One region of the Afipia sp. P52-10 genome, then DNA from elsewhere that is predicted to be linked to it. Evidence: predicted binding sites of a transcription regulator. Region 1 holds the regulator's gene; each other region holds the start of a gene.
What was found. The regulator PhoB, encoded in region 1, activates phosphate uptake and scavenging genes when phosphate is short. The targets are predictions, from matches to a motif close to TGTCATNNANCTGTCAT.

Region 1 (3,711 bases):
CGCCTTGGCGAGCGACATGATGTCCGGCGTCACGCCGGTCCGCTTGTAGGCGAAAATCTCACCGGTGCGGCCCATGCCGGTCTGCACCTCGTCGAACACCAGCAGCAGCCCGTTACGGTCGCACAGCTCGCGCAGCGCCTTGAAGAACTGCGGCGATGGCGAACGCACGCCGCCCTCGCCCTGCAGCGGCTCGATCATGATCGCCGCGGTCTGCGGACCGATCGCCGTCTTGACCGCCTCGATGTCGCCGAGCGGCACCTGATCGAAGCCTTCGACCGGCGGGCCGAAGCCTTCGAGATATTTCGCCTGGCCGCCGGCGGCGATGGTCGCAAGCGTGCGGCCATGGAATGCGCCTTCGAACGTGATGATGCGATAGCGTTCGCCCTTGCCGCTCGCATGCTGATACTTGCGCGCCATCTTGATCGCGCACTCCACCGCTTCGGCGCCGGAGTTGCAGAAGAAGGCGACGTCGGCAAAGCTCGCCTCGCACAGCCGGCGCGCGAGCTTCTCGCCGTCGGGCATCGAATAGAGGTTGGAGACGTGCCAGACCTTGCCGAGCTGCTCGGTCATCGCCTTGACCAGATGCGGATGTGCATGGCCGAGCGCATTGACTGCGACGCCGCTGCCGAAATCGAGATAACGATCGCCGTTCGTCGCGATCAGCCACGCCCCCTCGCCGCGCTCGAAGGCGACGTCGGCACGGGCGAAAACGGGAAGCAGATGGGTCTGTGCGATCTGGTTCATGGCGACCTGGTTCATTGGATCAGGGGGGCGCTTCGTGCCCGGCATCATATTGAGTGCGCTAGGCTTTGGCGTCGGCCCGAAATAAAAGTGCCGCCCTTCCAAGGCGGCACAGGCAACATTCTATTGGTGGGCCGCGAACTGTCAACAGCGGCAGTTCGGTCACGGCGACCGTAGAAAAAGCCCATTTTGCTGATTTCTTCACAGCTCATGTCGGAATTCACAGCCCCGGACTCTTGCGCGCGAGTCAGCGCATATTGTAGCGTTTGGGCCATAAGACACGACATCTCGTGCAGCGGTTCTGCCCCCTCAGGTCGTTTTTGTTAAGGCGTAGCGTCCGGTCGTTAAAGGCGATTCCGGCGAGGGAGGAGGGATTCAGCGGCCCGAGGCCGGCGAAATCGCGCCGGAGGTTCCAGTCACATGTGCGCGCAACGCGCATGCGACAACAAGGGAAGAAGGCGATGACAGTCATTACCTGGTCCGACGAGCGCGTGGAGCAACTCAAGAAGCTCTGGGAAGCGGGGCTTTCGGCAAGCCAGATCGCGGCTGAACTCGGCAATGTCACGCGCAATGCCGTGATCGGCAAAGTCCATCGGCTCGGACTCTCCGGCCGCGCCAAGTCACCGTCCACATCCGTCCCGCGTCCGCGCAAGGCGCGGCCCGCCCAGCACATCATGCGCATCTCGCGTCCGGTCTCACGCGGCAACACCGCGCTGGCTCATGCCTTCGAGATGGAAGTCGAGGCCGATCCGATCGCCTTCGACAACGTGGTTCCGATGAGTCAACGCAAGACGCTCCTGGAACTCACCGAAGATACCTGCCACTGGCCGGTCGGCGATCCCGGCAGCGCCGACTTTTTCTTCTGTGGCGGCAAGTCGCTCACCGGTCTTCCCTACTGCGGCCATCACTCCCGAGTCGCCTATCAGCCGGCTGCGGACCGCCGCCGGAACCCGTCGCGGCCGCGCTGAGGCGCAAGCGAACGACCGAAACGAACAAAAACAAAGGGCCTGACTTAAAGTCAGGCCCTTCTGCGTTGTTATGCTGCTGGTGTCACCGCATGCGGGCTGCCGCTACTGCTGCTGCTCCACCTTGCCGAAACGATCGTCGAGAGCATAGCCCGCGCCGCGCACGGTGCGGATCGGATCGATCGCCCGGCCGGAGTTCAACAGCTTGCGCAGACGGCCGATATGCACATCGACGGTGCGTTCGTCGATGTAGATGTCCCGGCCCCAGACGCTGTCGAGCAGTTGCTCGCGGCTGAACACGCGGCCCGGATGCTCAAGGAAGAACTCGAGCAGGCGATACTCGGTCGGACCGAGTTCGATCGGCTGGCCCGCGCGGGAGACGCGACGCTTCTCGCGATCGAGCTCCAGGTCGCCCCAGGACAGCACGTTGGCCATCCGCTCCGGCGAGGCGCGGCGCAACAGGCCGCGCACGCGCGCCAACAGCTCCGGCACTGAGAACGGCTTGACGATATAGTCGTCGGCGCCGGTGGCGAGCCCGCGCACTCGCTCGCTTTCCTCGCCGCGCGCGGTCAGCATGATGATCGGCAACTGCCGCGTTTCAGGACGGGCCCGCAGGCGGCGGCACAGTTCGATGCCGGAGAGCCCCGGCAGCATCCAGTCGAGCACCACCAGGTCGGGCACACGCTCCTTCAAGCGCGTATCGGCTTCGTCGCCACGCCCGACGGTTTCGACGTCGTAGCCTTCCGCGTCGAGATTGTAACGCAAGAGCGTCGTCAGCGCCTCTTCGTCTTCGACAACCAGAATCCGTGCGTTCATGAAACCCCTGTCGTTCGCTTAGTTGCCAGGCGCCATCGCGGCGAAGCTGGTCATATCGCCCTTCGGGCGCTTGTCGGAGATCTGCTGACCTTCGATCATGTAGAACACCGTCTCGGCGATGTTGGTGGCGTGATCGCCGATCCGCTCGATATTCTTGGCGCAGAACATCAGGTGGATACAGAACGAGATGTTGCGCGGGTCTTCCATCATGTAGGTGAGCAATTCGCGGAACAAAGAGGTGCAGATCGCATCGACCTCCTCGTCGCCCTTCCACACCGCCATCGCCGCCGGCAGATCGTGTGCGGCATAGGCATCCAGCACCGACTTGATCTGCGACTGCACCAGCGCCGTCATATGCTCGAGGCCGCGGATCAGCTTCATCGGATGAAAATCGCCATCAAGCTGGTTGACCCGCTTGCCGATGTTCTTGGCGAGGTCGCCGATCCGCTCCAGGTCGGTGGCGACGCGCAACGCGCCAACGATCTCGCGCAGGTCGACCGCCATCGGCTGGCGGCGGGCGATCGTCAGCACCGCCCGCTCCTCGATCTGATGCTGCAGCCTGTCGATCTCGGTATCGAGTTCGACGACCTGCTTGGCGAGCGCGGCATCGCGGCGCACCAGCGCGTCGACGGAGTCGCCGATCTGGCGCTCGGCCAGGCCGCCCATCTCGGCAACCAGACGCGCGAGCTCCTGCAGATCGGCGTCGAATGCCTTTGCGGTATGTTCTGAAGCCATGACCATCTCCAAAAAGCGCGGCTCAACCGAACCGGCCGGTAATGTAATCTTGCGTCCGGCGATCCGACGGCGAGGTGAAGATCTTGTTAGTCGCGTCGAACTCGATCAGCTCGCCGAGATACATGAACGCCGTATAGTCCGACACGCGCGCGGCCTGCTGCATATTATGGGTCACGATCGCGATCGTATAATCTTCCTTCAGGCCGTTGATCAGCTCTTCGATCTTGGCGGTCGAGATCGGATCGAGCGCCGAGCACGGCTCGTCGAACAGGATCACCTCCGGGCGCACCGCAATGGTCCGCGCGATGCACAGCCGCTGCTGCTGGCCGCCCGACAGGCTGAGGCCCGAGGCATTGAGCTTGTCCTTCACCTCGTCCCAGAGCGCACCGCCGCGTAGCGCCGCCTCGACGCGATCGTCCATCTCCGACCGGGAGATCTTCTCGTACAGGCGGAT
Region 2 (3,711 bases), 470 kb from region 1:
CTGCCGAGCCGCCGAGATCGCCGCCGAGCCGCCCGTCCGCATAGACCTTATAGACCAGGGTGGTGGTCGCGCCCGCCGGGCCGCCCCCGGTCACCGCATCGATGATGCCGAAGGTATCGAAGAACACGTAGACGACATTGACCACCAGCAGGAAGAAGGTGGTCGGCGACAGCAACGGGAATATGATGGTCCAGAAGCGGCGCATCGGGCCTGCACCGTCGATCGCGCTCGCTTCGATCACGCTCTTCGGGATCGATTGCAGGCCAGCGAGGAAGAACAGGAAATTGTAGGAAATCTGCTTCCACACCGCGGCCATCACCACCAGCGCCAGCGCGTGGTTGCCGTTCAGCATCGGATTCCAGTCGAAGCCCATCAGCCGCAGCGGCCGTGCCAGCGTGCCGAGCGAGGGATGGAACATGAAGATCCACAGCACGCCGGCGATCGCGGGCGCCACCGCATAGGGCCAGATCAGCAAGGTCTTGTAGGCGGGTGCCGCCTTCAGGTTCTTGTCCGCCTGGGTCGCGAACAACAGCGCGATGCTGAGCGAAAGCGCCGCCACCAGCGACGAGAAGACGACGGTCGTCACCATCGCCTTGTAGTATTCGGGCTGCGCAAACAGCGCCGCATAATTCTCGAAGCCGACGAATTCCGACGAGAGGCCGAACGCATCCTCGCGCAGGAACGACTGCCACATCGCCTGGCTCGCGGGCCAATAGAAGAAGATGAAGGTGATGGCGAGTTGCGGCGCCAGCAGCAGATAGGGCAGCAGCCTGCCATTGAAGGTGACGCTCTTGTCCATTCAGGCGTCTTGGTTCATGGCCGTGCTTTTGGCGAAAGCGAATGCGTTTGCCGCTGCGGTTCTCGTCTCCCCGCTCGCGGAGAGGAGCTGGCAGCGAAGGATCGATATCCGCGAAGGCCGCGTGGGCGGCGGTCGAACTCCCGTCCGTGCCTCACTCGAACACGTCGCTGGCGTGTTGGCTCCGACCTCTCCCGGCGTGTGGGGAGAGGTCGCGTCGCGTGTCGTGACGCTGAATGATCGAATGGTGCGGAGCAAGCTTACCTCGCGACGGTCCGTTCGAACTGGCGCAGGATCTGATTGCCGCGGGCCACTGCCGCGTCCAGCGCATCCTTCGCCGTCTTGGTGCCGTTCAGCGCGGCTTCGATTTCTTCCGCCCAGACGTCGCGCATCTGCACCATGTTGCCGAAGCGCAGGCCGCGCGAATTCTCGGTCGGCTCCTTGTTGGTGAGCTCCTTCAGCGGCGTCTCCAGGATCGGGTTCTTCTCGTAGAAGCCGTCCGCCTTGGTCTTGGCATAGGCCGCCTTGGTGATCGGCAGGTAGCCGGATTCCTGATGCAGCTTGGCCTGGCGGTTGGTGTCGGACAGGAAGGCGAAGAACTTGGCGACGCCTTTGTATTCCTCCGGCTTCTTGCCGCCCATCACCCACAGCGAGGCGCCGCCGATGATCGAATTCTGCGGTGCGCCGGTGACGTCGGGATAGTAGGGCATCGGCGCCGAGACGAAATCGAATTTCGCCGAGTTCCTGGCGGTGGCGTAGAAGCCCGAGGAGGTCAGGAAGATCGGACACTCGCCGGAGGAGAAGCGGCCTTCGCTGGCGCTGTTGCGGCCGGAATAGTCGTAGGTCTTGTCCTTCTGCAGCTCCACCAGCGTCTGCAGGTGCTTCACATGCAGCGGCGAGTTGAACTTCAGTTCGGTGTCGAAGCCGTCGAGGCCGTTCGCCTTGGTGCCGATCGGCACGTTATGCCAGGCGGAGAACTGCTCGATATGCGCCCAGGTCGCCCAGGCATTGGAGAAGCCGCAGGTGGTATAGCCGGCCGCCTTGAGCTTCTTCGCCGCGTCGAACACCTCGGGCCAGGTCTTCGGAATCTCGGCGATGTTGGCTTTCTTCAGCGCGTCCTTGTTCACCCACATCACCATTGACGACGAGTTGAACGGGAACGACAGCATCTCGCCCTTGGCGGTGGAATAGTAGCCGGTGACTGCCGGCAGGTAGGCTTGCGGATCAAACGGCTCGTTCGCATCCTTCATGAGCTGGTACACCGGCTTGATGGCGCCCTTGGCGCTCATCATCGTCGCCGTGCCGACCTCGAACACCTGAATGATATGCGGTGCGTTGCCGGCGCGGAAGGCTGCGATGCCGGCATTCATCGTGTCGGGATACTGGCCCTTGTAGGTGGGGACGACCTTGTAGTCGCTCTGCGATGTGTTGAACTCGTCGGCGAGGCGGTTGACGATATCGTTGTTGCCGCCGGTCATCGCGTGCCACCACTGGATTTCCACCTGGGCGGATGCGGGTGTCGTCAGGGCTGCAGCGAAGGCGAAGGCCGCCATCAGGCGGATCGGTCGTATCATGAACACCTCCCGGCTCGTCATCGGTTGACCAGGGCGCGGCTTATACGCGCGCGATGACGGTTTGATATCGGCAATGGTAAAGCGCCGATGCCGGGAGTGGGAAGCCCCCAAGAGGCCGACACGAGGCAGACATTGGGCTGATACAGCCCCCGCCATGCTGGACCGGCTCAGCGAGGCCGGGCGAAGCATCCTGTCGGGGACGCTGCGGAGCATCCCCGACGGGTTTGGACGGCGGGTCGCGAAGACGAGCCTTCGGAAAGATGAGAGCCGTGGGAATCGTCTTGGACGATCGGCTTGCACGATCGCCTTGCACGATCGCCTTGGGAGGCCGTGCCGGTTTAGGTGTTCGGACCAGGCTTGGCGGCACTGACCACGCCGGATGCGAGCAACTCGTCGATGTCCGCTGGCTTGAAGCCGGCTTCGGTCAGGATCTCGCTGGCGTGTTGGCTGAAGCCTGGCGGGGCGTGGCGCAGGCTGGCCTTGGTCCGCTCGAAACGGATCGGCGAGGCGACACCCTTGTACCAATCCTTCTGCAGCACGAGGCCGCGATGTTTCGCCTGCGCGCCATCGAGCGCCTTGTCGATCGACTGGATCGGTCCGGCCGGCAGGCCCGCCGCCAGCAAGCGATCGCACAGCGGCTCGCGGTCGAAGTGCTTGAACACGTCTTCGAGTTCGGCCCGCAAGGTGGCGCGGTTTTGAATCCGGGCGCCATTGGTGGCGAAGCGCGGGTCGGTGCCGAGTTCGGGCTTGCCGACCTCCTGGCACAGCTTGCGGAAGGTGCCGTCATTGCCGATGCCGATGAAGATCAGGCCGTCGCGCGTCTGCAGCGATTCGTACGGTGCAAGGCTCGGATGCGGGTTGCCCTGCGGCACCGGTGTCTTGCCGGTGAAGAAGTAGTTGGAAGCATGCGGATGCATCACCGCAAGGCCGGTCTCGTACAACGTCGTTTCCAGGAACTGGCCTTTGCCCGACCGCTGACGCTCGTTCAGCGCCATCAGGATGCCGACCGCGGCATAGAGGCCGGTGGTCAGATCCACCACCGGAATGCCGATCCGGGTCGGGCCGCCTTCCGGCGAACCGTTGGCGGCGATCATGCCGGCCATCGCCTGGACGATGGCATCGTAGCCGGGATTGCCGCCGCGCGGACCATCGGCGCCGAAGCCGGAGATGCGGCAGTGGATCAGCCGCGGGAATGTCTCGCGCAGGAAGGCATTGCCGATGCCCCACTTGTCGAGCGTGCCGGGCTTGAAGTTCTCGATCAGAACGTCGGCGTCCTTCAGGAGCGTCATCAGCACCTCGCGGCCCTTCGGCTTGGTCAGGTCGAGGCCGATCGAGCGCTTG
Region 3 (3,711 bases), on a different contig from region 1:
AGTCGGAACGGGTGTTGCGCCGCTCGCCCTTGGCCTTCACCTGCCCCGCGAGATTGATGGCGCCGCCGAACAGCAGCAGCTTTTCCGTCAGCGTGGTCTTGCCCGCGTCCGGGTGCGAGATGATCGCGAAGGTGCGGCGACGCGCGACCTCGCCCGCCAGCGCGTTCGCGGACGGGGCGGCGTGGTCCTTCAGAATCTCAGGAGCGGTTGTGTCGCGCATGACGGCTGCCGTGTGACAGCAAAACGCGCCAGGATCAAGAGCCGCCCTGCGCATTCGCCGGAACAGGGTCGAATTTGCGGCGCCAGACCTTCACATTTGCTCACGTTTGCGCGGGTGCCCCTTCGATGCACTTGCATCCTTTCCAACGATCGCCATATTTCACGTCGCGGGGACGGCCTCGCCCGGATTCGCGTCATGCAGGGACGACCCTGCTATCAGCGAGCGTCATCATCGGGATGACGCCGCGGCAGGAGGTTGTCATGGCGTGGGCGATTTTGGTCGTTGCCGGTCTGTTGGAGATCGGCTGGGCGATCGGCCTGAAATACACCGATGGTTTCACCAAGCTGGTTCCCACCGTGCTCACGGTCGGCAGCATGACAGCAAGCGTTGCCTTGCTCGGCTTGGCGTTGAAGTGGCTGCCGGTCGGCACCGCCTACGCGGTATGGACCGGAATCGGCACAGTCGGCGTCGCCATTCTTGGTATCTTCCTATTCGGCGAGACCGCGAGCGCGCTGCGGCTGGGCTGCATCGCCTTGATCGTCATCGGCATCGCCGGATTGAAGGCGGTCGCCTAAGCCGGCGGCGGTCTCATCCGCACATCATCACTTCAACGCGGAAACGATCCAGTACGCGACGGCGGCGATCGCCGCCGACGCAGGGATCGTGATCACCCAGGCGGTGACGATCGAGCTGGCGATGTTCCAGCGCACGGCGGACACGCGGCGCGCCGCGCCGACGCCGACGATCGCGCCGGTGATGGTGTGCGTGGTCGAGACCGGGACGCCGAGTGCGGTGGCGGCGAACAACGTCGCCGCGCCACCGGTCTCGGCGCAGAAGCCCTGCATCGGCGTCAGCCGCGTGATGCGCGAACCCATCGTCTTGACGATGCGCCAGCCACCCATCAGCGTGCCAAGGCCCATCATCGCCTGACAGGTGATCACCACCCAGAACGGCACATAGAACGTATCGCCGAGGTGCCCCTGCGAGAACAGCAGCACCGCGATGATGCCCATCGTCTTCTGCGCGTCGTTGCCGCCATGGCCGAGCGAGTACAGCGAGGCCGAACCGAACTGCAGCACGCGGAAGGCACGATCGACCACGAACGGAGTCGAGCGCACCGACAGCCACGAGACGATCGCCACCAGAATCAGTGCCAGGAAGAAACCGACCAACGGTGACAGCACGATCGCCGCCAGCGTCTTGGTCAACCCGGTCCAGACCATCGCCGACAGTCCGGCCTTGGCGAAACCGCCACCGACCAGACCGCCGATCAGCGCGTGGGAACTCGACGACGGGATGCCGAGCCACCAGGTCAGCAAGTTCCAGACGATGGCCCCCATCAGCGCGGCAAAGATTACCTGCGGATCGACTATTCCCGGATCGATGATCCCGGTGCCGAGCGTCTCGGCGACGTGCAGGCCGAAAAACAGGAAGGCGATGAAGTTGAAGAACGCCGCCCAAGCGACCGCATATTGCGGCCGCAGCACGCGGGTCGAAACGATCGTCGCGATCGAGTTGGCCGCGTCATGCAGGCCGTTGAGGAAGTCGAAGATCAGCGCCACCGCGATCAGGGTGACGAGAATCGGAAAAGCAAGGTGAGCGTCCACAGCGCCGGTCCTCGATCACCGTCTCGCCTGGCGTACGCGAACCGCGCACGGCGCAAGCATGGCCTGCGCCCGGACCGGCGCGACGTGTACGGGACTCATGCCTCAGACCTGCTCGATCATGATGCTGTTGATCTCATTGGCAACGTCGTCGAACCGATCGGCCACTTTCTCCAGATGGTCGTAGATCTCGACGCCGACGATGAAATCCATCGCATTGGCGTGACGATGCTTCAGGAACAGCTCCTTCAGACCGATGTCGTGCAGGTCGTCGACGCGGCCTTCGAGCTTGGTCAGTTCCTCAGTGATCGCGGTGATGGTCGAGACGTTCTGACCGATCGATTCCAGCAGCGGCAGCGCGCGCACCACGAGGTTGGCACAATCGGCGATGATCGCCCCCATCTCGCGCATCGGCTGCTCGAACTCGGTGACCTCGAACAGCATCACCGCCTTGGCGGTCTGTTCCATCTGGTCAATGGCGTCGTCCATCGAGGTGATCAGGTTCTTGATATCGACGCGGTCGAACGGGGTGATGAAGGTGCGCCGGACCGCCGTCAGCACCTGGCGGGTGATGGCGTCGGCCTCGCTCTCGTGCTGGGTTACCAGTTGGCAGTACTTCTGAATTTCATCCCCGCCGCGCAGCATGCCCTGCAACGCCGCCGCGCCCGCGACCAGCGTCTGCGCATGCTGGTTGAACAGCTCGAAAAACCGCTCTTCACGCGGCAAAATGGCTCTAAACCAGCGCAAAATCATAACTTTTCCCCGATGCGCACGGCCGCGCCCGTCACAAATCTGTCATACAGCTGGCCGGGGAAAACAAGTCCGTTTGCGACATGGCAGCGTCCGTCATCCACCGCTTTGTGCAGAGCGGAAATAGCGTTGCCGGCACGCGCCGCTCAGAGTGAGCGACGGGTATAATGGGCGATCTCGCCGACGATGCCGCGGCGGAAGGCCAGCACGCAGACGACGAAAATCACGCCCTGGATCACCAGCACCCACTGACCGAAGGGCGCAAGGTACTGCTGCATCGCGATGATGATGAAGGCACCCACCACCGGGCCGAACACGGTACCGAGCCCGCCCAGCAACACCATCAGCACCACCTCGCCTGACATCGTCCAGTGCACGTCGGTCAGCGAGGCGTTCTGGGCGACGATCGCCTTGGTCGCGCCCGCCAGCCCCGATAGCGCGCCGGACAGGATAAAGGCCAGCAGCTTGTATTGGTCCGCTCGATAGCCGAGCGAGACCGCCCGCTGCTCATTCTCGCGGATCGACTTCAGCACCTCGCCGAACGGAGAATTGATCGCGCGATAGATGACGAGGAATCCGAACAGGAAAATCGCCAGCACCACATAGTAGAGCACCATCGCCTGCGACAGGTCGAGAAAACCGAGGAACTTCCCTTGCGGAATGCTCTGGATGCCGTCCTCGCCATGGGTAAACGCCGCCTGCACATAGATGAAGTACATGAGCTGCGACAGCGCCAGCGTGATCATCGCGAAGTAGATGCCCTGGCGGCGGATGGCGATGAAGCCTGTGACCACCGCGAGCACAGTTGAAGCTGCAGTACCGAGCAGAATAGCAATCTCCGGCGGAACGCCCCACACCTTCGCAGCGTGACCGCTGATGTATCCCGCGGTGCCGAGAAACATCGCATGGCCGAACGACAGCAGTCCGCCATAGCCGATCAGGAGGTTGAAGGCGCAGGCAAACAGCGCAAAGCATAGCGCCTGCATCACGAAGTAAGGATAGATGCCAGTCCATGGCAGCACAGCAAACAGCAGCGTCATGCCCGCAAGCGCGATCATCTGATCGGTGCCGGAGCGGGCGACGGCGCGCGGATCGGCGTTTTCGGTAATGCTAGTCATCTGTCAGGCCGCCCTGCCC
Region 4 (3,711 bases), 410 kb from region 1:
CGGCGTGCGCGCCGTGGTGTGCCAGAGCTTCGAGCGCATCCATCGCTCGAACCTCGTCGGCATGGGCGTGTTGCCGCTGACCTTCGAGGAAGGCACTTCGTGGCAGTCGCTCGGCCTGAAGGGCGACGAGAAGGTGACGATTCGCGGCCTGCAGGGCGACCTGAAGCCGCGGCAGACGCTGTCGGCGGAAATCGTCTCCAGCGACGGCAATCTGAAGCGGGTTCCGCTGCTGTGCCGCATCGACACGCTCGATGAGCTGGAATACTTCCGCAACGGCGGCATTCTGCATTACGTTCTGCGTCAGCTCGCGGCCTGATCGGTTCGTGTCGCGGTACAACCGTCTCACTGCCATGTGAGATGCCAGTGATTAAAAGGCGGCCTATGAGTGAGGCCGCCTTTTCGCTAAATGAATCGGGCGAGACGCCGCGATGTATGGAGCAATGCGAAGCGAATTCCCGCAATACAAAGAACGAACAGGGCTCTCTGTCGCCATTGCCGCAGTAGGTCTGTTTTTTGCGACGCAAGCTTCGGCGCAGACCCGCGCAGTCGTCGAGCTGTTCACCTCGCAAGGATGCTCGTCGTGTCCGGAAGCGGACAGGTTGCTGGGCGAGATCGCGAAGGATCCGACCGTGGTCGCCGTCAGCCTGCCGATCGACTACTGGGATTATCTTGGCTGGAAGGACACGCTGGCCGATCCGAAATTCACCGCGCGGCAGAAAGCGTATTCGAAGGCCCGCGGCGACCGGCAGGTCTATACGCCGCAGATCGTCGTCAACGGCAAGCTGCATGCGCTCGGCAGCGATCGCGCGGGGATCGAGCAGGCGATCAAGGACAGTACCGGTAAGTCCGGTGTGATGTCCGTCCCGGTCAAGGTGGCGGTTGCAAACGGACAGATCGGCATTTCGGTCCCGGATGCGCCGGCGGGCGTTCATCCCGGCGAGGTCTGGATCAGCGCGATCGCCAAGGCGATGCCGGTGTCGATTGCCCGTGGCGAGAACAAGGGCAAGGAAGTCATCTACCACAACGTCGTGCGCAACTGGCTGAAGGTCGGCGACTGGACCGGCAAGTCGGCGAGTTGGACCGTGCCGATCGAGAATCTCTCGGGGCAGGGGGTTGATGGCGCGGTGGTCTATGTGCAGGAAGGCAGCCGCGAGAAGCCGGGTGCCATGCTCGGCGCGAGCTACGCCACCCTGCGCTGAGCCGGACAGCGCTCCTCCATCCAGGCTTTCGATAGTCCTGTTGGTGCGGTCCGTTGTGATGCGGGTCGATTGATCGTCGGAGCTGCCCAAGCGCTTCGGTCTTCACGGTCTCACCACGCGTTTTCGAAAGCCTGTCCCGGACTTGATCCGGAATGGAAACCAATTCGCGTGACGAAAACGCGTCAAAACGAGAATCGAGAGCTTTGGCTCTGATTCGATCAGAACATGCTCGCGCTTTGCGTGATAACAGCGGCTGCGAAGGTCGTGGTGCTACGCGGCGGCCCCGCCAAATCCAAAGCGCCAGCCCCAAAACGGGAAGTCCGAAAGCTCAGGCCAACAAAAAAGGCCAACTTGCGTTGGCCTGTTTGTCTTCGGAGGTTCGTCTCTCTGCGAAACAGGCCCGGTCCTTTCAATCCCGGGGGGCTGGGGGCTGAGGAATCCAGGACCAGAAGAACCGGGCCAACGCAGAGATTGTTGTATCGCAAGCCAGGGCGGCGCGGGGTTGGCCGAAATTTGGCATGATTATGGTTTGGCTAACGTTTCCGTGACGATCTGCATCGATCCGCACAACGATAATTTTCACACGCCTGTCACCTAGCGCTTGCGGATGGTGGTCTGCGGCGCGATCATGCTTGCCGATGAAGCGAGGAGGCGCCGCATGAGCCTGATGCCCGGCGATGGTGAGCCCAGCGAGAGCCGGGGAGCGGAGCGCGTTTCGCCTGCTGCCGCTCCCGGACGGGTCACCTTCAATCGTTTCGAACTCAATCGGATTCTCAACCTTTATGGCCGGCAGGTTGCGGCCGGCGAGTGGCGCGACTACGCGATCGACTTCCTGAAGGACCGCGCGGTGTTCTCGATCTTCCGCCGCTCCTCGGAGATGCCGCTCTACCGGATCGAGAAGAACCCGCGGCTGGCGCGCAAGCAGGGCGCCTACAGCGTCATCTCGGCGACCGGCCATATCCTGCGGCGCGGCCACGAACTGGACCGCGTGCTGCTGGTGATCGACCGCAAGCTGTCTTTGGTCTGATCGCGCTGATCGCGTCGCCCGGATCGCTGCCATGCGAGAACGGCGAAGGCGGAAGGCAGGCGGAAGGCGAGAGGATCTGGCCATCTGCGCCACGGCCGCCCAGCATCCGCACGCCGGCATGACAGGCTGGATGACGGACATCGACCGGCCAGCAAAAACCCCGGCCTCGCGGCCGGGGTTCGGTTGGTCTCGGATCGGCTTGGCGCTTACTCGCGCTGGCCGAGGAGCTGCATCAGCAGCGTGAACAGGTTGATGAAGTTCAGGTACAGCGAGAGCGCACCCATGATCGCCGAACGCTCGGCAACGTCGCCTTCGCCGGCATAGCCGTAGATGTACTCGTTCTTCAGCCGCTGGGTATCCCAGGCGGTCAGGCCCGCGAACACCAGCACGCCCACCACCGACACCACGAACTGCAGCATCGACGAGGCCAGGAAGATGTTGACCAGGCTCGCGATGATGACGCCGAACAGGCCCATGATCAGGAACGAGCCCATGCCGGTCAGGTCACGCTGGGTGGTATAGCCGTACAGGCTGAGCGCACCGAACGAAGCCGCCGTGATGAAGAACACGCGCACGATCGAGGTGTGCGTGTACACCAGGAAGATCGACGACAACGAGATGCCCATCAGCGCCGCGAAGGCCCAGAACAGCATCTGCGCCGTTGCCGGCTTCAGCCGCTGGATGCCGAACGAGATGGCGAACACCATGACCAGCGGGGCCAGGATGAACAGCCACTTCAGCGGGCTGGCGAACATCGCGTAGCCGAACGGGGTCAGGTACTGGCCGCTCTTCAGCGCCAGAGCCGCCCCGGAGGCGTTCTTGACGGCGGAGGCGGCATCACCGGTCACGGCGAACATATAGACGCCGAGCGCGGCGAAGCCGGTGATGGCGAGGCCGATCACCATGTAGTTGTAGATGCGCAGCATGTAGGCCCGCAGACCGGCATCGACGGTCGCGGCATCCGCGCGGGTGGCAGCCCGGCCGAAAGGAGATGCGTAGTTACGGTCCAAGTCCGACATGGTCGAAACCTCGAAGGTTGTCCGGCAGGCCGCGAAGGGCTCGTGCCGCCGGCTCGTCATTATTCCCGGATGCCACCGGTCCGCGAGCCTGTTCGGGCTGCATTTCGAGTGGCCTCCGACCCGAAGAAGATGTGGGAAACTAACACATTCGCTGCAACGGTCTACGCGCGGCTGAATGTCGCTAGAGCCCGATTCCGCTGCTACATTTTGTCATAAATTCCTGAGCACGGGCGCGGGTTTCTGGCCGAGCGCCAGCAGTGTTCCAATCAGGCCGAGGCCGATTGTCACGGCCAGCGCGCCGACGAGCACGGCGGCCGCGCTGGCGCCGTCCCAGGCGAACGAAAGCGTCATCAGCCGGGTCACGATCAGCCAGGCCGCGACCGTGCCGGACAGCAATCCGAACGCCGCCGTGGCAAGCCCGATCAGGAGGTATTCGAAGGCATAGGCGCCGATCAGCCGCCAGCGG

Region 2: ugpB (sn-glycerol-3-phosphate ABC transporter substrate-binding protein UgpB) is a predicted target of PhoB. The motif match lies at 2,424-2,440, and genes of this name have one in related genera.
Region 3: X566_RS18150 (DUF47 domain-containing protein) is a predicted target of PhoB. The motif match lies at 2,607-2,623, and genes of this name have one in related genera.
Region 4: X566_RS07925 (DUF2794 domain-containing protein) is a predicted target of PhoB. The motif match lies at 1,777-1,793, and genes of this name have one in related genera.

Annotation. Positions count from the first base shown of each region.
Region 1 is NZ_AZSJ01000003.1:988,942-992,652, forward strand. Features, by position in the region: gene X566_RS05975 (aspartate aminotransferase family protein) at 1-744, opposite strand, end outside; gene X566_RS05980 (GcrA family cell cycle regulator) at 1,203-1,709, shown strand; gene phoB (phosphate regulon transcriptional regulator PhoB) at 1,812-2,522, opposite strand; gene phoU (phosphate signaling complex protein PhoU) at 2,541-3,257, opposite strand; gene pstB (phosphate ABC transporter ATP-binding protein PstB) at 3,280-3,711, opposite strand, start outside.
Region 2 is NZ_AZSJ01000003.1:1,459,089-1,462,799, reverse strand. Features, by position in the region: gene ugpA (sn-glycerol-3-phosphate ABC transporter permease UgpA) at 1-799, opposite strand, end outside; gene ugpB (sn-glycerol-3-phosphate ABC transporter substrate-binding protein UgpB) at 1,057-2,349, opposite strand; gene X566_RS08215 (CaiB/BaiF CoA-transferase family protein) at 2,709-3,711, opposite strand, start outside.
Region 3 is NZ_AZSJ01000007.1:194,270-197,980, reverse strand. Features, by position in the region: gene X566_RS18165 (peptide chain release factor 3) at 1-220, opposite strand, end outside; gene sugE (quaternary ammonium compound efflux SMR transporter SugE) at 481-795, shown strand; gene X566_RS18155 (inorganic phosphate transporter) at 823-1,827, opposite strand; gene X566_RS18150 (DUF47 domain-containing protein) at 1,930-2,574, opposite strand; gene X566_RS18145 (branched-chain amino acid ABC transporter permease) at 2,721-3,692, opposite strand; gene X566_RS18140 (branched-chain amino acid ABC transporter permease) at 3,696-3,711, opposite strand, start outside.
Region 4 is NZ_AZSJ01000003.1:1,399,086-1,402,796, reverse strand. Features, by position in the region: gene acnA (aconitate hydratase AcnA) at 1-316, shown strand, start outside; gene X566_RS07930 (thioredoxin family protein) at 441-1,199, shown strand; gene X566_RS07925 (DUF2794 domain-containing protein) at 1,858-2,226, shown strand; gene X566_RS07920 (Bax inhibitor-1/YccA family protein) at 2,433-3,245, opposite strand; gene X566_RS07915 (ABC transporter permease) at 3,456-3,711, opposite strand, start outside.